Regions from separate parts of the Exiguobacterium acetylicum genome, predicted to be linked through region 3. Evidence: riboswitches for the same ligand, from Rfam matches in the RefSeq annotation. Region 3 holds a riboswitch; each other region holds the start of a gene.
The links. A riboswitch is a leader RNA that binds a small molecule or an ion and turns the genes downstream of it on or off. The one in region 3 is predicted to bind thiamine pyrophosphate.

Region 1: linked by a shared signal. The riboswitch ahead of K7G97_RS06340 (thiamine phosphate synthase) and the one ahead of thiT (energy-coupled thiamine transporter ThiT) in region 3 are both predicted to bind thiamine pyrophosphate.
Region 2: linked by a shared signal. The riboswitch ahead of thiD (bifunctional hydroxymethylpyrimidine kinase/phosphomethylpyrimidine kinase) and the one ahead of thiT (energy-coupled thiamine transporter ThiT) in region 3 are both predicted to bind thiamine pyrophosphate.
Region 4: linked by a shared signal. The riboswitch ahead of tenA (thiaminase II) and the one ahead of thiT (energy-coupled thiamine transporter ThiT) in region 3 are both predicted to bind thiamine pyrophosphate.

Annotation. Positions count from the first base shown of each region.
Region 1 is NZ_CP082333.1:1,235,605-1,241,370, forward strand. It holds gene K7G97_RS06325 (MFS transporter) at 1-907, opposite strand, end outside; gene K7G97_RS06330 (OsmC family protein) at 1,098-1,523, shown strand; gene nagZ (beta-N-acetylhexosaminidase) at 1,520-2,740, shown strand; TPP riboswitch at 2,797-2,899, shown strand; gene K7G97_RS06340 (thiamine phosphate synthase) at 2,982-3,575, shown strand; gene K7G97_RS06345 (FAD-dependent oxidoreductase) at 3,572-4,516, shown strand; gene thiS (sulfur carrier protein ThiS) at 4,513-4,713, shown strand; gene K7G97_RS06355 (thiazole synthase) at 4,716-5,480, shown strand; gene K7G97_RS06360 (ThiF family adenylyltransferase) at 5,477-5,766, shown strand, end outside.
Region 2 is NZ_CP082333.1:584,342-590,107, forward strand. It holds gene K7G97_RS03035 (murein hydrolase activator EnvC family protein) at 1-808, shown strand, start outside; TPP riboswitch at 872-982, shown strand; gene thiD (bifunctional hydroxymethylpyrimidine kinase/phosphomethylpyrimidine kinase) at 1,098-1,901, shown strand; gene thiM (hydroxyethylthiazole kinase) at 1,882-2,649, shown strand; gene thiE (thiamine phosphate synthase) at 2,639-3,277, shown strand; gene K7G97_RS03055 (hypothetical protein) at 3,289-3,732, shown strand; gene K7G97_RS03060 (ArsR/SmtB family transcription factor) at 3,788-4,156, shown strand; gene K7G97_RS03065 (CHASE3 domain-containing protein) at 4,202-4,840, opposite strand; gene K7G97_RS03070 (YitT family protein) at 5,034-5,766, opposite strand, start outside.
Region 3 is NZ_CP082333.1:2,055,398-2,061,163, forward strand. It holds gene K7G97_RS10800 (DAK2 domain-containing protein) at 1-482, opposite strand, end outside; gene K7G97_RS10805 (Asp23/Gls24 family envelope stress response protein) at 508-870, opposite strand; gene rpmB (50S ribosomal protein L28) at 1,154-1,342, shown strand; gene K7G97_RS10815 (amino acid permease) at 1,483-2,886, shown strand; gene K7G97_RS10820 (thiamine diphosphokinase) at 2,941-3,543, opposite strand; gene thiT (energy-coupled thiamine transporter ThiT) at 3,545-4,105, opposite strand; TPP riboswitch at 4,167-4,276, opposite strand; gene rpe (ribulose-phosphate 3-epimerase) at 4,299-4,955, opposite strand; gene rsgA (ribosome small subunit-dependent GTPase A) at 4,958-5,766, opposite strand, start outside.
Region 4 is NZ_CP082333.1:991,393-997,158, reverse strand. It holds gene K7G97_RS05120 (sporulation protein) at 1-312, shown strand, start outside; gene K7G97_RS05115 (glycoside hydrolase family 3 protein) at 492-2,408, shown strand; gene K7G97_RS05110 (hypothetical protein) at 2,439-2,735, opposite strand; gene tenA (thiaminase II) at 2,787-3,482, opposite strand; TPP riboswitch at 3,556-3,662, opposite strand; gene K7G97_RS05100 (DUF1002 domain-containing protein) at 3,856-4,737, shown strand; gene abc-f (ribosomal protection-like ABC-F family protein) at 5,014-5,766, shown strand, end outside.

The DNA of each region.
Region 1 (5,766 bases), 820 kb from region 3:
ACAGACCAAGCGGAAGGGATGCTGTCGTGAAGTATAACACAGCAAGGACGATTGCTTGTACGACGAAGACGAACCGTAAGCGTCCCATCGGATTTTTACTGGCGATTTTACCGGCAAGGATGTTACTAAAGATCGAGACGACGCCGTAAGCGAGCAAGATCGGACTGATCCACGTCTTCGCAATCCCGAGTTCCGTTTGCAGGATCGGTACAAGGTACGTGTAGACGACGTAGGTTGCCCCGAATCCAAATGACGGAATAAAGAAGGCGATCAGGATCCGTGGGTTGGCGAGCAATCCAAGCTGTTCCTTAATTGAACCAGAACCCGTCGATTGCTGGACCGGAACGATCTTCCATACTGCGAGGAACGCAATCATTCCCATGACTGTCGTTAGCCAGAACGTAGCTTCGAAGCCAGCGTGTTGACCGATGAATGTTCCGATCGGGACACCGAGGACGTTCGCAAGTGTAAAACCACCGAAAATGAACGAGACGGCGACACCGCGCTTCGCGACAGGTACACCGTCACTGGCGACGACCATTGCTAGCGAGATCAAGACACCGGTCAGGATCGCTGTCAGAATGCGGGTAGCGAGCAATACTTCGTAACTTGGAGCAAAACTACTGGCAAGATTCAATAAGACCCAGGCGAGTAAGAGACGTAGGATCAGACGACGCCGTTCCAGGTGACCGGTCAGCGACATGACGATCGGTGTACCGATTGCAAAGGAGATGGCAAAGGCTGAAACGAGCGTACCAGCTGTTGCGATCGTGATATCAAGGGCTGAGGAGATTTCAGCGAGGATCCCGACGATGACGAATTCGCTTGTTCCGAGTACGAACGTCAGGAGCGACAACGTGGCGATCAAGAGCCAATCGCGTCGACTTAAACGAGTAGTAGGTGACATGGATGATTCCTCAATTCTAGCGCTTGCGCGCGAAACTATGAGTAACAGGATAGCATGAAACGATTTCATCGGGTATCGCAAAGCGAGATTTCGGGAAAAGAACCATTATTCAAAATAGCGTGTGAATTTCCAGGAGTACTGTTTTTTGCGTATACTACAGAAGAAGACTACTTATAAAGGAGTGGAAACGATGCAAGCGACAGTGACATGGAACAAACAGATGGGATTTAGTGGACAGACGGAATCAGGGCATCATCTGGCGATGGATGCAGCACCAGAGAACGGTGGCGAAAATCAAGCGCCGCGACCGACTGAACTACTGCTACATGCCGTTGCCGGCTGTACCGGAATTGATATCGTTTCAATCTTAGAGAAGATGCGCTTGACGATCACCCATTTCGAAATGGATATCGAAGGAGAACGGGCAGAGGACCACCCGCGGCGTTTTACGTCGATCTCGATTCATTACCGGCTCGAAGGTGATCTCCCGGAAGATAAGGTCCGTCGCGCCATCTCGTTATCAAAGGATAAATATTGTTCGGTTTCGCAATCACTGAACGCTGAGATTTCCGTCTATTATTCGATCAATGGTGTGCGGAGCGAGGATCCTTTGTGAAGAAAGTCGTACTGATCGGTTGCCTGTTGCTTGCAGGGTGTGCGCAGGAGACGACGGAACCAACGAAACCATCGCAACCGGAAGCGAAGCAACCGACAGAAGAAAAGAAACCGAAGCCTGAACCGACGAAAGAAGAACGACAACAAGCAAAACTAAAGCAACAATTGGCAGCAATGTCGACGTCCGAAAAGGTCGATCAACTGCTCTACATCGGAGTCGCCGGCACGGAACTTTCAGCAGCTGACCGAAAATTATTACAGTCGCATGCGATTGGCGGGGTCTTATTGCTCGGTGGAAACATTACTTCGGAAGAGCAACTCTTGACGTTCACGCGTGCGATTCAAGAGACGAACCAAAAACCGTATGCCTTCGTCGGGATTGATGAAGAAGGCGGACGCGTCAGCCGGGTACCGGATCAACGATTACGTCTACCGACGAGTCAACGGATGGCGCAAGGAGCAGATACTGCGAAAATGGAAGACGTCGGACGTACGCTCGGTCATTTGTCACGTTTTTATGGCTTCAACATGGACTTCGCGCCGGTCCTTGACGTCAACAGTAATCCGAACAATCCGATCATCGGCGACCGTTCGTTCAGTGCTGATCCGAAGACCGTCGCGACGCTTGGTACGGCTCTGATGCACGGGATGCAGGAGACGGGAACGATTCCGGTCGTCAAACATTTTCCCGGTCACGGCAATACGAGTGTCGATTCCCATGTCGGGCTACCGAAAGTGACGGCATCAAAGGAAGAATTGAAGCGGACGGAGCTGTTACCGTTTAAAGAAGCGATTCAAGAGGGCGCCGAGATGGTGATGGTCGCCCATATTCTCTATCCAGCGTATGACGATACGAATCCGTCCTCGCTCTCAAAGCCGATCTTGACTGACCTCTTGCGTCAACAACTCGGATTCAACGGTGTCATCATCACAGATGATCTCGTCATGGGGGCGATCACGAAACAATATGGTCTCGCGGAAGCGGCACGTCAGTCACTCGTCAATGGAGCTGATATGGCGATGTTTTCAGAGGCAGGTGCTTACGCAAAAGTTCATGCTGAAGTGATGCAAGCCGTCAAAGACAAAACGCTGACGCCGGAGATGCTCGATGCTAAAGTAATGCGCATCCTGAAGCTAAAGCAGATGTATGCCGACAGCCAAGAGCAACAGCGACCGACGAAATCGGAGCTGATTCAGCAAGTGGAAGCGCTCAACTAGGACTAGCGAAGCAAAGCGACTCATGCTAGACTAATGGGGCAAGCCAATTAAACACGAAAAGACACTAGGGGAGTCTCCCAGCAGACTGAGACGGAAGTATCCGGACCCTTTGAACCTGATCTAGTTCGTACTAGCGGAGGGAAGTGGCTCGAAATCCTAGATATCCTTAGCGCTTCAGCGCATTTTCGGACCACTCCCTTCAACATCGGGAGTGGTCCTTTTTCGTATGGAAAGGAAGAACATGATGCGTTTACATCTGATTTCGACGGGATCCATCCATCCGCTTGACGGAATAAAGACCTTTCACTCCCTTCAACCTTATACGGATCAGCTGCATATACGAGAACCGAACTTGTCGGCAGCAGAATTACTGGATCTAATCGACGCGCTCCTTGCGCATGGTTATTCGCCTGAGCAGTTAACGGTTCATGACCGGGTCGATGTTGCCCATGTCGCAGGCATCAGTGTGCAGCTGACGCGCCGGTCCTTGCGTGTCCGTGATGTGCGACGTCATTTTCCGAATCTCGTCATCGGGAAATCGGTCCATTCACTAGCAGAGGCACTGGCAGCAGAAGCGGAAGGAGCCGACCGCCTGCTGTACGGTCATATTTATCCGACAGCGTCGAAGCCGAATGTGCCGCCACGGGGAATCGACGCCTTGAAGCAAGTCGTCACCTTCACGACAAAACCGGTCATTGCGATCGGCGGGATCACACCAGAACGCATGCCTGAAATCGCAGCGACCGGGGCAACCGGAATCGCTGTCTTATCGGGTATTCTCGGTCAATCGGATCCACTCGCCGCCATTCTAAGTTACCAGGGGGTTCGCGTATGACGGATCACATCATCATCGGCGGCGGAGTCATCGGGTTGACGCTTGCTTACGGTCTCGCCTGTCAGAATGAATCCGTCGTCGTCTTAGAACGCGGAACATGCGGACAAGGAACGAGCCGCGCAGCTGCCGGGATGCTCGCGACAGACATCGAGCTGAGAGCGGAATTGCATCTACTTGCCGCACGTAGTCGTCGTCTGTATCCGCTGCTTGCACGTCGTCTCGAGCGAGAGACGGGCATCGATTGTGGGTACCGGGAACAACCGTTTTTGTTAAAACGTAAAGGACGCGAGCATCTGTTTCCAGCGGTCGGTCAAATCGATCCACGACGACTGACGACTGCATTGATATATGCCTTACGAAAGCGTGGGGTACCAATCGAAGAACAAGTAGATGTTACATGCATCGAAGAGAGCGATGACTTCATCAGGGTCGAGTCGAATGCGGGAACGTGGACCGGACGAACGGTGACGGTCGCTGCTGGACGCGGGTCGCAAGCCTTGCTCGATACAGCCGGCATTTCGATCGCCACATATGGGGTCAAAGGGGAATGTCTTGCCGTCCGTCTCTCGGGTCAGTCGTTACGCTCGATCCTGTTTGATGACGCTGTCTATCTTGTGCCAAAAGCAGACGGACGAATTTTGATCGGTGCGACCGAACTGCCGCACGACGAGACGGTCGGTGTCAGTGTCGTTGGGGTCACGTCATTGCTTCAAGCAGCAGAACGACTGTATCCACCGATTCGTGACGCGGTCATCGAAGAAGTCTGGTCCGGTGTACGACCGCAAACGGCGTCCGGCTTGCCATATATCGGAGTCGCCGATTCATCCCGTCAGATCTTCATGGCGACAGGGCATCATCGGCATGGCGTATTACTCGCACCGGCGACAGCGGAAGTCTTGGTAAATACATTACGGTTGATTCAGAAGGAGGAAGTCCGATGAACATTACGATTAACGGCAATGACCACACGATCGAACAGATTAAAACGATTGAGGACATGCTTACGCAACTCGGCTTAGGGGAAAAGCTCGTCATCGTCGAACAGAATCGACACATCATCGATCGCATGGCGTACGGTCAGACGGTCGTTCGGAACAACGACACATTTGAAATCGTTCATTTCGTAGGAGGAGGATAAACATGCTGAAAATTGGAGAAAAGACATTTGACTCACGGTTATTACTCGGAACGGGGAAATATACGGATGCTACGGTACAGCAAGAAGCAATCGATGCGTCCGCCTCACAAATCTTGACGTTCGCCGTCCGTCGGCTCGACATCTTTGACAAACAACAAGCGAATTTTTTGGAGTCGCTTGATTTAACAAAGTACGATTTATTACCGAACACGGCCGGTGCGAAGACGGCAGAAGAAGCCGTACGGTTGGCGAAGCTTGCGCGGGCATCCGGTATGTGCGACATGGTCAAGGTCGAAGTGATCGGTTGCGACAAGACGTTATTACCTGACCCGATTGAGACGCTACGGGCTTCTGAAGAATTACTCAAAGAAGGCTTTATCGTCTTACCGTATACGTCGGACGACGTCGTCCTTGCACGGCGACTCGAGGAACTCGGTTGTCACGCCATCATGCCGGCGGCGTCACCGATCGGCTCCGGACAAGGTATTCTCAATCCGCTCCATCTACGATTCATCATCGAGCAGACGACGGTTCCGGTCATTGTCGACGCCGGGATTGGCTCGCCAACCGACGTCGCCTATGCGATGGAACTAGGAGCGGATGGTGTCTTATTGAACTCCGCTGTCGCCCATGCTCAAGATCCGGTCAAGATGGCGCACGCCATGCGACTAGCTGTCGAAGCAGGACGTTTCGGATACGAAGCGGGACGTATTGAGAAGAAACAGTATGCGGTCGCGAGTAGTCCAACGAGTGGATTGATTCGATGAACCGTTACTCACGGCAAACTCGATTTCAACCGATCGGGGAAGCGGGACAAGTACGCTTGGCATCAGCAAGGGTACTGATCATCGGCATGGGAGCACTCGGAACGGCGTCGGCAGAACAACTCGTCCGCGCCGGTGTCGGTGTCGTCCGAATCGTCGACCGCGACTATGTCGAGTGGAGTAATCTACAACGACAACAGCTGTATACCGAGGAAGATGCGCGTCACATCGTACCAAAAGCGATTGCCGCAAAAGCACGGCTTGAAGCGATCAATTCGACAGTCGCGAT
Region 2 (5,766 bases), 1.5 Mb from region 3:
GGACTACATCGCAACGCAACAAAAATTAGCAGAAGCAAAACAAGCGCTCGTTGAGAAAAAAGCGGAGCAAATGCAAGAAAAGAAAGTATTGATTGAACAAAAGAAAGCGTTAAAACTTCAAATGAAAGAACGTAGTGCTACACTGAAGAAATTACGAAAAGGGAAGACGAAGTTTACGACAGAACTATTAGACGCAAAAGAACTTCAAGCAACTCTCGAAGCGCAAGAACGTGCAATTGCGGCAGCGAAGGCAGCCGCTAAAGCAGCGGCTGAAAAAGCAGCAGCGGAGAAAGCGGCAGCCGAAAAAGCCGCTAAAGCGAATGCTCAAGCAGCAAAACAAGCAGGTAAGAGTTCAGAATCAACTGATTCTGTTGCCCCGCCCGTTGTTTCGAGTGGAGGGAAATTCGTTCGACCGTCGTCTGGTGGAGTGTCGCAAGGATTCGGACCAGCAAGCGGCGCGAATGGTTATACGTTCCACAACGGTGTTGATTTCAGTGGTTCGGTCGGGTCTCCAATCGTCGCTGCAGCAGCTGGAACGGTCATTACAGCATCAGGTGGTGGACCTTACGGTAATCATGTCATGATTTCTCACTTCCTCGATGGACAAGTGTACACGACTGTATACGCACATATGAGTTCATTATCGGTTCGTGCAGGACAAACGGTCTCTCAAGGTCAGCAAGTCGGAACACTTGGTAGTACAGGGAATTCAACAGGACCACACTTGCATTTCGAACTACATGTCGGAGGCTATCAATACAGTGCTTCTTCTCCTCTGAATGCAGTCAATCCATTGGCATATCTGTAATCAAAACGGGCTTCGGCTCGTTTTTTTTTCTTCTCTATGCTACAGTTAAGGCGAAACGAATACTTGAGCAACTAGGGGAGCTGGAGGAATCCGGCTGAGAGGAAAACCAATCTGTTTTCGACCCTATTACCTGAACTGGATAATACCAGCGTAGGAAAGTTGAGCCGAACGGATACCGGAATGCGTGTATAACGCTTTCGTATAGCGTCGACTGCTTTTTTACAGCGGTCGACGCTTTTTTTGTCGGTCACGACTCCCTTACATTGCTCGATGGGAAGGTGAAAAGAATATGAAACACGTACTGACGATTGCAGGATCCGACTCCGGTGGTGGAGCTGGGATTCAAGCAGATTTAAAAACATTTTCAGCTTTAGGCGTTTATGGAATGAGCGTCCTGACAGCCGTCACGGCGCAAAATACGTTGGGTGTTCAAGCGGTGGAAGAGTTATCCCCAGAAATCGTAGATGCCCAGTTAACGTCGATTTTTTCAGACATTCGTGTCGATGCGATCAAAATCGGAATGGTCTCGAATGCGCAGACGATTCGTGTCATTGCTACACATCTCCGCAAACAGACAGTTCCGATCATATTAGATCCCGTCATGGTCGCTAAAGGTGGTCATGCCCTATTGCGGACGGAGGCTGAACAAGCATTGATTTCAGAACTTCTACCACTTGCGACACTCGTCACACCGAATTTACCGGAAGCGGAGCGTTTAACAGGACGATCAGTGACCAATCTAGAGGAAATGCGATTGGCGATGCATCAATTGGCTACACAGACAGGGGCAGTATTACTAAAAGGTGGACATCTCTCAGGAGCTGCGACGGATTTGTTGTTTGATGGGGAAGTGGAACACCGCTTCACATCGGAACGGTTAGATAATCAACATACTCATGGAACTGGTTGTACCTTATCTGCGGCGATTGCGGCGCGGATGGCGCTTGGAGAAGATTTAACAGATAGCGTAAGACAGGCAAAGAGCTATGTCACGGAGGCAATTCGTCATGGATTTGCCCTCGGAAAAGGTATTGGACCGACACATCATTTTCATTCACTTTGGAGGGATACACATGTTTACGACCATTCTTGAACACAAACCACTCATTCACCATCTGACGAACACGGTGACGATCAATGACTGTGCGAACGTCACACTCGCTGTTGGAGCATCACCCGTCATGGCGGAAGATATTCGCGAAGTAGAAGAAATGGTTAGACTCGCGCAAGCCCTCGTCTTAAACATTGGTACGATCGATGCAGACATGCAAGCAGCTCAACGACTTGCAGCCCGTGAAGCGGGACGTTTGAATGTCCCGATCGTTCTTGATCCAGTTGGAGCAGGAGCAACGACATTACGTACTGCCTTTTCTAAAGAACTTATTGATCTCGGGTGTACGGTCATTAAAGGAAATGCTTCTGAAATCAAGACGTTACTTGGGGAGGATGGGCGAACTAAGGGAGTCGATGCTGCGGGAGATGCCATTATGGACCGAGAAAGCATTCGTGCATTCGCTCGCAAACACCAAGCTGTCTTCGTCGTGACAGGTCCGATCGACTATATCACGGATGGAACGCGCGAAATGGAATTACATGTAGGAACATCTCGTCTAGGGGACATCACGGGTACGGGCTGTATGACGGCTTCATTGATTGCGAGCTTCCTCGGTGCAGGATATACAACGTTTGAGGCGGCTGTTCACGGAACATTCGTCATGGGAAAAGCAGGAGAACAAGCAGCCTCCGCGCAAGGTCTTGGTAATTTTAAACGAGAGTTGTTCAATGCAATCAGCCTCATGACGGAGCAAGACCTGGTGGAGGTGACAGAACGTGTCAATTGATTACTCCATCTATGCAGTGACGGATCGTCGGTACCATCCTGGCGTCGCGATCGAGATGGTCGTTGAGGAAGCTGTTTTAGGTGGTGCGACGATCGTACAACTACGGGAAAAAACCGCACAAGGAAAGGAATTCTACGATCAGGCAGTTCGGTTGAAAGCACTCACGGATCGCTACGACATTCCTTTGATCATCAATGACCGGATCGATATCGCATTACTCGTCGGAGCTGGTTTGCATATCGGACAAGAAGACATTCCTTTAACCGCAGCACGTCGCCTTTTACCAGATGCTGTGATCGGTGTGTCAGTAGCCACTGTTGCACAAGCGATTGAAGCAGAACGAGACGGAGCATCTTATTTAGGCGTGGGTTCTCTATTTGCGACGTCATCCAAAGCGGATGCTGATTCCATGTCGCACACGATGCTTCAGGCGATTCGGGAAGCCGTACGATTACCTTTAATCGGTATTGGTGGAATCACAGCAACAAATGTCTCTTCTCTGCCCATCCCGCTAGAAGGGTATGCCGTCATCTCAGAAATTTTCGCTAAAGAAGATCGGCAACTCGCTGCGCAGCAAATGACAGATGCTGTGCGAGAATGGCATCAATCACTTCAGAACAGGGTATAATCCGTTCAGAGGTGATTGTATTGAAATGGCAGACGATCCGTTTTCGCGGCTATTGGATTCGATATCGGTTAGAACCACAAATCATTCGAGTCGATAATCAGGGAATCTACCATCTAGGAAAAGTCTTATTTCCGCGTCCTAATCGTATATCTTATGAGATGGCCCTTTTATTGAAAGAAAAGTATGAAAGACGTTACAAACGTCCGCTGTACATTAAAACGAGCTCGATTGCGACGGAAATTTGGGGACATACTCATTTAGATATCTATTACCGGGCACTTCTTCATCTACCGATTCCGACGCGACTTCGTCAACGTTATACGAACCGATTAGAAAGCACGAAAATCATTGACATCGGCGTACGCGCTGTCGATCAAAATCGAATTGTCTGGGATATTGGAGATTACGTAGGAGGATGGTTCGTGTTTTGGCTCATTCGCAGACGAATGCGCTGAACTTGCAATGTCCCGTTTCTCATGGTGCAATATAGATAGAAACGAGGTGACGGACATGGACATTCCCCGTTGTGAAACGATTGCGATTGATGAACAACGTGCGTCTGAAATCGGACATATCGTTGACACGATTCCAACGCTAGAAATCGGAAAGCTATTTAAGATTCTTTCGGATGCGACACGACTGCGAATCGTTTATGCGCTGACGATCGAAGAAGAACTATGCGTTTGTGATGTCTCGGCTTCTGTCGACTGTTCGATTGCAACAGCGTCGCATCATCTTCGATCTTTGTTGAAACAAGGACTCGTCAAGTTTCGAAAAGACGGTAAAGTCGTCTATTATTCCTTGGATGATCATCATGTGTCATCGCTTGTACATATGGCGATGGAACATGTACAAGAGGGAAAAGCAATGCCTGAATGAGTCATTAGAATAAACGAAAAGCGCAGCTTTAGCTGCGCTTTTCGTTTATTCTAATGACGATTGTTCTGATCCTTTTTGAGCGAAGCGGTGGAAGAAAAAGACCGTGGCACTAATCAGTAAAAAGGACAGAATGGAGAGACCAAGACACATCCATTTATATGTAGCGATTAAAGTATCTGATTGTTGTAATTTGGCTTGAAGCGTTTTATACAAATCATCTTTCACACGGGATAAGTCTTCGAGAATCGTTTGAGTCGTCTGAGTCGACTGTCTAGCAAGACGTTTTGCGGCTGTTGGACTTTGACGTTCATAGACAACAAACACGCGTTCAATCTCGGACTCCCAGACATTGTTGCGGCGAAGAAGATCTTTAATCGTCCCTGGAGTAGTCGACGATTGGTTCAGACTATTGCGCAAATCATGGATTTTAGACGTTGAAAAGTAATATTGTTCGATATAACGATTATCTTCATACAATAAGAGACCACGAACCGCATTAGCACGATCTCGATTGTGTTCGACCAACTGATCTACCTGATTGATTAACGGTATATCATGATCCTTCATTTGCTCGGTCATCGTTGCAATCGTCCGATAACCGGATAACGCATAGATGATTGGGATAGAGGCGAATAAGCTGACCAAGAAAATCAGCAGAATACGCTGACGCCAAAGAGAGTGCATGCAATCATTCCTTTAAATAAAAGACATGTCATAAGCTTAACTACTATCGTAAAAAAAGTGAAGCCTGTCTATTTTTTGAATAGGGATAATGACTGAAAAAGTGAATAATACTCATAAAAAAGCAGGAAAGATGATGCAATACGAGAAGCTGTTTTAAGAAGATGAAAAAAGCACAGCTAAGCTGCGCTTGGTGTTAAAACGAATACGAATGTTCCTTGTAATTGCCGAAGACAGTATGGATTTCCGAGAATGTAACGAATGCATTCGGCTCGACAGAAGAGACGATTTCTTGCAAACGGACGATTTCATTATTTTGAACGACGACATAGACCATTTTTTTCGTTCGGTTGGAATATCCTCCACGTGCATCGAGAATCGTGACACCACGACCGAGTTCTTTTGTAATGACTTCATTGATTTCATCTGCTTTCTCACAAATGATGATACATTGCTTAGAAGCAGAATAGAAACTGTAAACCGTCTGAAGGGCTTTGGCACGAACAAAGCTCATGATGAGAGCATACATAACGTGTTTAAGATCAAATACCCACCATACAAGAATGTAAATGACAAGATCTTGCATTAGAAATATACGAGGAAGTGGCCAGTTATGAAAACGAGCAAAGAAAAACTTTCCAAGAATATCAAGTCCTCCAGTTGAAGCGCCACCGAAGAAGATCAATGCCATTGCAAGACCAGAGACTAGACCAGCAAAGATGGAAGCGACGAGTGGATCATTTAGAGATTCCGGAACGATTTGAGTCGGAATCCAGTCAATTAAAAAGGAAGAAGCAATGACGATAATTCCAGATAAGAACATGAATCGTTTGCGTAGGAAACGGAAACCTAAAAGGAAGAGGGGAATGTTTAAGAGCAATTGCGTTAATCCGATTGGCGTGTGGAAGAGCTCTTGAATAATGAGCGTG
Region 3 (5,766 bases):
AGTTGACGCATCAACTCTAAGAAATCCGTCGTCGTCTCAGATTGTGCGATAGCAGCGACCGCTGTTTCACGGGCAACCGTCAAGATTGTTCCTTCAACCGGTTTCATGACTGCTTTGTATGCTGTATCGACACCTTTTTGTAACGCATCTGCGAATTCCTTCGTATCAATCGTTGTTTTGCCTTCGATTGATTTCGAGAATCCACGGAACAATTGACTTAAGATGACGCCAGAGTTTCCGCGCGCTCCCATCAATAATCCACGTGCGAAGACGTTCGCGACTTCCGATACAGAATCCGAAGTTGATTTACCTGCTTCTTTTGCTCCTGAAGTCATCGTCAAATTCATGTTCGTTCCCGTATCACCATCTGGCACAGGGAAGACGTTCAATGAATCGACGAAATCTGCATTTTGATAGAGATTCGCCGCGCCATTTTGAATCATCTTGACTAACTGCGCTCCTGTTAAACGATCTACACTCACTAAAGTTTCCTCCTCTATTCCCGCCTTAGACATTCGTCAAGCGGACTCCTTGGACAAAGATGTTCACAGATGTCACGTCAAGACCTAGTGCCTGACTGAGCGTGTATTTCACGCGACTCTGTACGTTGTTCGCCACCTCTGAGATTTTCGTTCCATAGCTTACGATGATATGCATATCGATATGGACCTGCTCTGAAGCCTGTCGAACGATGACACCGCGTGCAAAGTTCTCACGTTTTAAGAGTTCAGCAAGACCATCCTTGATTTGAGACTGGGATGCCATACCAACGACACCAAAACATTCCATTGCTGCGCCGCCCGCAAGTTGCGCGACGACATCATTATCTACATCAATCTTTCCATAGGTCGTTTTCATCTCGATCGCCACCTGAGTAGCCCCCTTTGAATATTGTATTCTTCTCATAATTCTACTATAAGGACCTACTATTGAAAAGTCGCCGTACTGACTATACAATGAATAAGTGAAAAATAGTAGCGGTCAAATGAACTTTTACCATCATCCTCATCCATTATTTTAAATTTCGAGGTTGTCTGTCAAGTTTTTTTCTTGTCAGCTACTTTTTTTATGTTGCAACCGCCCTGACACCATGCTAAGATAGCAAAGTGTCTATTAGGACGAACGCAAAACAACATAAAAGGAGGCGGAACGCATGGCACGTAAATGCTACGTTACTGGGAAATCGCCAAAGTCGGGTAACAACCGTTCACACGCATTGAACAAAACAAAACGTACTTGGGGAGTCAACGTACAAAAAGTACGTATCCTCGTCGACGGTAAGCCGAAAAAGGTTTGGGTTTCAGCTCGAGCTCTTAAATCAGGTAAAGTCGAACGCGTATAAGGCGCAACCACCGGATGGGAATCTTCCCTTCCGGTTTTTTTATGCCCTCATTTATTTTTCTCATAAACTAATTGTCGCTTTTATTGAAAACGCTTACAATAGGAACGTACTTTATTTTGTCAGAATTGGGGGAAGTCATCATGCAACTCAAACGAGAGATGACGAGTCGACATCTGTTCATGATTTCACTCGGCGGAATCATCGGAACAGGCTTATTTTTAGGGTCAGGATTAACGATTTCACAAGCAGGACCTCTCGGGGCGGTCCTCAGTTACATCGTGGGTGGGACCATCATGTATCTGACAATGTTATGTCTAGGGGAATTAGCGGTCTATCTGCCGGTCTCGGGGTCATTTCAGACCTATACGACCCGCTTCATCGGACCAGGAATCGGCTTTGCCGTCGGTTGGATTTATTGGCTCGGCTGGGCCGTGACGGTGGCACTCGAAATCACAGCTGCCGGCAGTTTAATGGACCGCTGGTTTCCGAATGTACCCGTTGTCGTCTGGTGTACCGTCTTTACGGTCTTGCTGTTCGGTCTGAATGCCGTCTCCGCCAAAGCATTCGGTGAAGCTGAATTCTGGTTCTCGAGTTTGAAGGTCCTCGCGATCCTGTTCTTCATCATTTTAGGTGGCGCTGCCTGGTTCGGCTGGTTACCGATGGAAGCAGATCGCCCAACATCGTTGTTCGCGAACTTTACGGCAAGCGGTTGGTTTCCAAACGGGATTCTCGGTGTCTTGACGACAATGATTGCCGTCAACTTCGCCTTCCAAGGAACGGAATTGATCGGTGTCGCGGCTGGGGAGTCCGACACGCCAGAAAAATCGATTCCAAAAGCGATTCGCAATACGGTCTGGCGTACGTTCATCTTCTTCGTCTTATCGATTACGATCGTTGGTGCATTAATTCCGTATGAGACGGCTGGTGGAGTCAGCAGCCCATTCATCATGGTCTTTGATGCGATTGGCATCCCGTACGCTGCTGATTTGATGAACATCGTCGTCTTGACGGCGTTGTTGTCCGTCGGAAACTCCGGACTATATGCGGCGACCCGGATGTTATGGGCGATGGCGCAAGAAGGGATGATTTCAAAGAAATTATCTTACGTCAATGCACGTGGTGTGCCGATGCGGGCGTTGCTCTTTACGATGATGTTCGCGATGTTATCGCTTCTGACCGCATTTTTCGCAGAAGATACCGTCTTCATTTGGCTTTTGTCCTTAGCCGGACTTGGCGCTCAAGTCGGCTGGATTTCCATCTCTGCTTCTCAGCTCGCATTTCGTCGTCAGTTCGTCCGAAACGGACACGATGTATCCGAATTAAAATTCAAAACACCACTCTATCCGGTGTTACCACTGATATCGTTGACACTTAACGTCGTCGTCCTCGTCAGTCTTGCGTTTCAAGCGGATCAACGAATCGCGCTATACATCGGTGTTCCTTTCTTCCTTGTCATGTGGGGAAGTTATCATCTCTTCGTCAAAGGAAAACATCTATCCGCTCAAAGCGACATCCGTGTCGCCCCTTCTCAACTCGAAGAATAATTTCAGACAAAAAGAGGCCGCGGAGTCATCCACGGCCTCTTTCCTATGATTGTGCTATTCCTTAAGCGTCCGCATCATCAATAGTTCTCCTTGATGGAGCTCCACCTTCGCTTCTGACGCACACCATTCATTACTGACGGTCAAGGAACCTCCGACGGGTACGGGATGTGCATCAAGTGGATATTTGACTCCGGATAAGCTTAAAGTCGACGGTACGAGTGGAATGAACGAAAGATAATGATAGCTCCCTGCTTCGACTGCATACGTTCCCTCAGCCAAGTATCGTACCTCTTCTCGTTTCGTCACGAGTCGTGCCTCTGGATATCGCTTCAATAGATATACATTTTGGACGGTCATGTCGAGCCGCCCACCTGTCGCCCCGATGATGAAGGTATCCTCAAACTGTTTCTTCTCTGAGACTGTACGAAGTGCCAGTTCGAGATCCGTTTCATCTTTCTCAGCCGGATGAACGATTGCCCCTTCTGGTACATAACCAAGCGAATCAAAATCACCGATCGTCAGGTCGCATGTCAGCCCATACGATTCAATCGTCTGAACACCACCATCGACACCGACGATGAAATCACCCGGCTGACAAAACATCCGTAAATCCGGCACTTCTTCTCGCGGACCGGCACAAACGAGAATCGCCCGCATCTCAGACGCCTCGTGCCGAATAACGGAGTAAGCGTGGCGCAGTCGTAAATAGAATTCCTGCTACGATTCCACATAAGATGTACGAGGGAACCATATACGTTGCGTTATAGACGAAAGAGTATTCCACGACTGGACCTTTTGCATACTTGGCAAAAAAGACGATGCCACTGATGACATGACAGATATAACGGAGTCCTGCGCCTAATAACGTCGCAAGGAGAACGAACGCCATCAAGCTTTTCTTTTGTCCATTGCGCGCGGCTAGTCTGACTTGACGCGCGAACAGACCACTTAATCCGACGACACCATACGCAATCGTATAGTCAAGCATCGGTTGAACGATCGTCAAGACTTGTGGAGCGAACATCAATTGAATCGTACCGACAAGCGCTCCCGTGACGACCCCTCCGACGACACCGTGGCGAAATGCCATGACGAAGATCGGTAGCATCGCTAAGCTAATCGAACCACCTTGTGGCATTTTGAATGGAATCAGTAAATCAAAGACGACTCCGAGACTGGCGAAGATGGCAATTTCCATCATCATTTGTAACCGTTTCATGCTGTTTTTCCTCCTTCATTGTACGAGAGGACACAAAAAGGCAGTACGACGAACGCCGTACTGCCTGCGTGCGCCACATCCCTACGTCCGTTTGAACGGAACAGGTTCGAAGGGTTAAAGTCTAAAAGACTCCTCTCAGCCGCTTTTCAAGCGACACCCCTTGCGGTCATCATATTTCGTTTTCTCGTTCTTATTATACGGCAGCCCCTTGACGAATGCTAGTGATCGCTTCCGCATAATCTGGTGCATTATAGATTGCTGATCCTGCGACGAGAACGTTCGCACCGTTATCGATGCAAAGTTTTGCCGTTTCCGGATTGACACCACCGTCAATCTCGATTTCAAATGTCAGACCACGATCTGCTTTCATTTGCGCGAGTGCTGCGAGTTTCGGCATGACACGCTCGATGAAGGCTTGTCCACCGAAGCCCGGATTGACCGTCATCAATAAGACCATGTCGACATCCTCAAGGACGTGTTCAATCGTTGATAATGGCGTGTGCGGATTCAAGACGACTCCTGCCTTTGCGCCCGCTGCTTTGATTTGTTGTAAGACACGATGGACATGATTCGTCGCTTCGACGTGGAACGTCACGATGTCTGCCCCTGCCTTGACGAAATCTTCAACGAAACGTTCTGGCTGGTCGATCATCAAATGGACATCGAGAATCATATCCGTCTTTTGACGTAAACTGCTAAGCACAGGTAGTCCAAACGAGATGTTCGGTACGAACTGACCATCCATGACATCAAAATGGATATAGTCCGCGCCTGCCGCTTCGACTGCTTTGACATCACGTTCGAGATTCGCAAAATCTGCTGATAAGATAGATGGTGCAATTTTAATCATCTTTAATACCTCCGGGCTCGATTCTTGATTTCGTCTATAAACATACCATAGTTCTCATAACGAGAGGACATGATTTCTTGGGCTTCGACGGCTTCCTTGACGGCACAACCGGGTTCATTTAAATGCAAGCAACCTCGGTATTTGCACTCATCTTGTACAGCCACGAATTCAGGAAAACTCCATCGTACATCCTCGATTTCCATTTCATACGGAAAATCAAGGTTCGAGAAACCCGGTGTATCGGCAATCAATCCTTCGGCAAGCGGCATCAATGTGACGTGACGCGTCGTATGGCGTCCGCGTCCGAGTGATTTCGAGATGGCACTTGTTTCTAAATCAAGCGAGGGCTCCAGTGCATTGAGCAATGAACTTTTCCCGACACCGGATTGTCCCGCGAGAACGCTCGTTTTTCCAGCAAGCAACGGACGGACTTGCTCAACACCCGACAACGTCTCACTTGATGTCTCGATGACCGTATAGCCAATCTTCCGGTAAGCGGCAATTGCCTCTCGGACAGCCGGTCCTTTAACATCGTCCAGCAAGTCCATTTTCGTCAACAGGATGACGGGTTGAATTTCCTTCGCTTCGATCAAAACGAGAAATCGGTCGAGCAAGTGCGCTGAAAAATCAGGTTCTGCCGCCGAAACGACGAGCAATGCCTGGTCGATATTCGCGACAGGCGGGCGTACTAAAAAGTTGTCCCGCTCCTTCACTTCGAGAATATATCCTGTCTCACTTTCGATATGAAGAACGACCTCGTCTCCGACGACTGGACTGATGCCGCGTTTTCGGAAATTCCCTCTTGCCCGTG
Region 4 (5,766 bases), 1.1 Mb from region 3:
AAAGCCGACACGGAAAAATTACCTGGACGATTCCGGAAAGATTTACCGATTGCTCAGGAGCTTGAGTATTCAGCTCGCAATACACACTACGCTCATAAACTGGATGAGATCGAAATTATCATGCTTCAAGACGGATCTGGGATTGATTTAATCGTCCAAGTCGACCGTCGTGCGCACAGTCTCGGATCATTATTCAGTGAAATGGCTGGTGCGGATGAGTCGATGATCAAATTGCGTCTGTCTAATAGTGAACTGCAAGATCAATCGTTCGTCGAACGTCAGCTGACAAGCATCGTGGAACGCTATAGCTGATTAATCGATTGAATTTACTTGAAAGTGATTCCTCTTCAGGGGGAGTCACTTTTTTATTGAATTTTATTTCAATTTGAAATCGTTTACAAATAAAATATTGTTTTAAAATAACCTTCTTGCTATACTGTCCGTATTGAAAAGAATTCCAGTCACGGTTTGACTAAAGGAGGACATACATCATGAAAAAAATCGGACAGTTCACGTTAACTGCCGGACTCGCAGCAGTACTTGTCTCAAGTAGTTTGCCTGTCATGGCAGAGGCAGGGGCTTCAGCCGATCGGATCAGTCAAAAAATCGACACGATGACACTCGAACAAAAAATCGGGCAAATGATCATGCCGGACTTCCGGCAGTGGAATGGTAGCAATCATACGTCGCTTGCCCCAGAAGTCGCGAACATCATCGACCGCTATGATTTAGGTGGCGTCATCTTGTTTGCTGAGAACGTCAGCGAAACCGAACAGACGACGAAACTCGTTCATGATATGCAAGAAGTCGTCAAACAAGACGACAGCAACGATATTCCGCTGTTCGTCACGATCGACCAAGAAGGCGGAATCGTCACTCGGCTCGGGACAGGAACGAACTTACCTGGCAATATGGCGTTAGGTGCGACCCGTAGTAGTGCATATGCGAATGATGCCGGTCATATCATCGGTTCCGAGCTGCATGCACTCGGCATCAATGTCAACTTCGGTCCGGATCTTGATGTCAACAGCAACCCTGGAAATCCCGTCATCGGTGTCCGCTCGTTCTCGAGTGATCCGGCGCTCGTCGGCACGCTCGGTTCTGCTTTGATGAAGGGGATTCAGGATGAAGGCGTCGCAGCGACCGCCAAACACTTCCCGGGTCACGGCGATACAGCGACCGATTCCCACTATGGCTTGCCGGTCGTCGATCGGTCCCTGCAGGAACTGGAACAAGTCGAGCTCGTCCCGTTCAAGCGAGCCATCGCTGAAGACATCGATATGGTCATGACGGGACATATCGGAATGCCGCAAATCGAACCCGAAGTCGTCACGTCGAAAAACGGTACCTTCCCGTTACCTGCGACGTTATCGGATGACGTCATCACGGGCGTACTGCGCGAAAAGCTCGGCTACGATGGCATCGTCATCACGGACGCATTGAACATGCAGGCGATCGTCGACAACTTCACGGAATCAGAAGCAGTCTTAAAGACGTTTGACGCTGGAGTCGACATCGCGCTTATGCCGACGATTCTTCGTTCCAAGCAAGATGTCGAAAAGCTCGACCAGATTTTTAAAGACGTGATCGCAGCGGTCAAAGATGGTCGCCTTTCAGAGAAACGAATTGATCAATCGGTCGAGCGGATTCTGACGCTGAAGGCAGAACGTGGAATATGGAACGGTACGACTGATTCGACATCCCTAGCTGAAAAAATCGCGCAAGCGAACCAAATCGTCGGCAGTCCCGAGCATAAAGCAAAAGAACGCGCGATGACGGAAGCCGCGGTCACACTCGTGAAAAATGATCAGCGGACGTTACCATTCAAACCGAAAAAGAATGCCAACGTTCTTGTGATCGCTCCGGCGGCGGATCAGACGGACAGCATGAAAAAGACGATCGCTTCCTTACCGAAGAACCGGAACTGGCACGTGACGACAGCGAATTACTCGGCTACTACGCTACCGCTCGACCAAAACCCGACATTACGGGCGCAACTCGATGCAGCAGATTACATCATCGTCGGCTCCAACGTCAACACGAGTGCTAAACTACTCCCTACTGCACCAGAACAAGCCATTCCGGCTTCGATCTTCCGCTATGCGAAACAAACGGATACACCATCCGTCCTGCTCAGTCTCCGTAACCCATACGATGTCGCTGTTCAACCAGACGCACCGGCACATGTCCTCATCTATGGCTTCAAAGGCGACCCGAACGGTCCAGACTCCGAAGCAGGCAATCTGAAATCAGCGGGACCGAACCTGCCTGCAGGTATCCGCGCAATCTTCGGAACGTTCAAACCGCAAGGCACTTTACCGGTTGATGTGCCGGTCTTTCAGAACGGTGTCTTTACCGACAAACTGCATCTCGAATTTGGTGACGGCTTTAAAAACTGGAAAAAATGATGACGTGATACACCAAAAGACCGAAGCTCCTTAAAGGATGCCTCGGTCTTTTAGTGATTGATACGGATATTCAGCTTCTTCTTTCGCACGATGGTAGACGCGGTATAACCAATAAGTCAGTAGTGCATAGACGATGATGACAAGAACAGCAGAAATGTAGCTCCCCATGCTATACGCTACCTTAAAGTTACGCGTCGAAGCAGATATACCGGATAACACGATTAATATCGGAATGATGTATCCAAGAAATCTTACTTTGACTTTACCAAGCATTCGTTGTACAGCATATGCTGCACTGATTACAAGTGCAATCACGATAATTTCCATTCCAATCCCTACTTTCACTAGATGGTATTCCTAATTCTACCATCTAGCGATTCAAGAAGATACCGCTCGTGCTGGAATCGTTTCGTAAACTGACGCAAACGTCTCTTCCGTCCACCCCATGTGCCAGAAGAGTAACTCATAGTAACAACTTGTCACGAAATGACGTTTCATCCGCTCGCGTTCCGTCGGGCTCGCTTGCTCCGCCAGCGCATCGAGCCGTGCAATTTGTTCAAAGACGACCTTTTCAAACCATTCCGAGCTGTACGTGTCGATCCATTGCTGATAGATTTTCTCTTCCGGTGTACACGTCAGTAATTGTTGCCCGACTTCATAATACAACCAGTAACATGGCAAGATGGCAGCAATCGTCTCTCCAAGCGTTCCTTCACTCGCATGATGCATGTGCGAGACGTACGCATATGCTGTCGGTGCCGGTTCAAATACTTCAAGATCTGCTTCCGTAATACCGAGCGGCTCAAAAAATGATTGATGTAAGCTCAGCTCTGCCTCGTAAGTCGAAGTCGCATGTTCGGCAAGTGTCGCGATCGTCGCGAAGTCGTCTGCTTTTGACGCTGCCTTCGCTTGAATCTTCGCAAAGTGTTTTAAGTAATAGGCATCCTGCATGACATAATGCCGAAATTTCGAGAGTGGTAACGTCCCCTCCCCGATTCCTTGTACGAATGGGTGCGTAAAACTACTATCCCAATACGCTTGTGCCGCTTGTTTGATTTCTTGTGTGAATGTCATGATCTCATCCTCCTCGTTTAGTATGAAACGAAAAAACACCACCCCGAAACACACGGGCATGGCGCAAGAAGAACAAGACTTGACGCCACTTCCCTCCGTAAGTACGAACTTAATCAGGTTCAAAGGGTCCGAACGTCTTCGTTCGTCTCAGTCGGTCTACCGACTCCCCTAGTGGTCATTATTCGATTCAAATTCACTATAGCATGCTGAAAATGGAAGTCAAGTTGTCCTCTTTTCGCTATACTATGGAGTGTCAGAAGACGGATGCCGTCTCCATCTACAGACCGATTCCGAACTTCTTTCGTTCTCGTACACTAAATTTAGTACCTGATACTATAATTCATTCTGTTACTTACAATTGGAGGATTTCATTATGCATACACCAACAAAAATCATGGCGTCAGCCGTTATCGCTTCTGCTCTATTACTTCCGACAGCCGCATCTGCCGAACAAGTCGTCGATAAGACGATCGTCACACTCGGTGAGTCGCTCGGCGCAAAGGATAAGGCTTGGGTGCTTTCTCGTCTCAATGCACCGGAAGGCATCACGCCAATCATCGCAACCTCTGCTGACGAAGAAAAATATCTCGGGAAAAATATTCCACAATCGCAAAAAGGTGGCAATATGTATTCGTCGGCTAAGATTGAACTGACGGAAAAAGGTGATGGACTTTCCGTCTCGACGGAGAACATCACATGGGTGACAAAGGATATGTATCTCAACGCTCTCGTCACAGCGGGTGTCAAAGATGCCGATATCACGATCACTTCTCCCTACAAGGTGACCGGGACATCGGCACTGACAGGAATCATGAAAGCGTACGATCAAACTTCCGCTGAGACTGGAATTAAGTTAAGTGACGAACGTAAGGATTTAGCACAGCAAGAATTATCGGTCACATCAGACGTCGGAAAAACGGTCGGCACGGATAAAGTCGCTGACTTAATGAATGAGATCAAGGCTGAGATCGCCAATCAAAAACCGGAAACCAAAGTCGAGATCGAAAACCTGATCGTCCAAGTCATTCAAAACAACAATATCCAGTTGTCTGACGCACAAATGGACCGGTTGACGAATCTATTCAATCAAATGGAGCAAGCGAACATCAACTGGGGACAAATCGAAAGTGGACTCAAAAATGCGGGACAAGACATCCATGCCTTCGCAACATCAGAAGAAACGAAAGGTTTCTTCGCTAAATTATTCGATGGACTCAGTGACTTCTTCAGTTCAATCGCGGGTGTGTTCAAATAATTCAGACTTCCGTAACTGACAAAAAAATAGTAAACTAGAGATATCTGAAACGAAAGGTGGTGTGAAAAGATGGACTTTGCCGCGTGCAAACACTGGTTGATGGAACAATTGTATCTGTTGCGCGCGATTTTTCATGGAATGGCGTTCTAAGGCACCCGTCTGCCCTTTTTTAGAACTTCATGATTGAAAAATACAGCAAAGCGCATCTTTCACACGTGATGGAGAGTGCTATTTGCGCTCTCCTTTTTTTGATGCGCGCGAAAGGATCAATTGATTATGATGATTTGCGACATTCAACACCTAACCAAACAATTCGGAGGCGAAACGATCTTAACGGATGTTTCCCTCTTCTTAAACGAACACGACCGTGTCGGTCTGATTGGACGAAACGGGAGTGGCAAGACGACATTACTCCGCTTGCTTGCTCGCCTTGAGCAACCGGACGGTGGTGTCATCTATCAAAAGAGCGGTTTGACGATCGGCTATTTGGAACAACTTCCTGTATATAGTGAGACGATGACCGGACTCGACGTCCTTTGGACAGCGTTTGCAGAGACTCTCGTGATCCGTTCTCGGATGCAACAGTTGGAGCAAATGATGGCGACAGCACCAGAGAATCTTGATGCGTTACTCGCGCGATATGCGGAAGCGACGAATGCGTTCGAACAAAAGGATGGCTATCTACTCGACTCGAAGATCGAGCGCATGGTGAACGGGTTACACCTTCGTCCGTTACTCACTCGTCCTTTCCACCAGTTGAGCGGTGGTGAACAGACGAAGATTTGTCTCGGTCGCATGTTACTCATGGAGCCAAATCTGCTCATTCTTGACGAACCGACGAACCATCTCGATTTAGCTGCCGTGGAATGGCTGGAGCAGTTCTTACGGGACTACACAGGGACCATCCTGCTCGTCTCTCACGACCGGGTCTTCTTAGACGCCGTCGTCACCTCGATCGTTGAACTCGAAGACGGTGAACTGACAGCCTATATAGGGAACTACAGCGCGTTCGTCGTCGAACGAGAACGT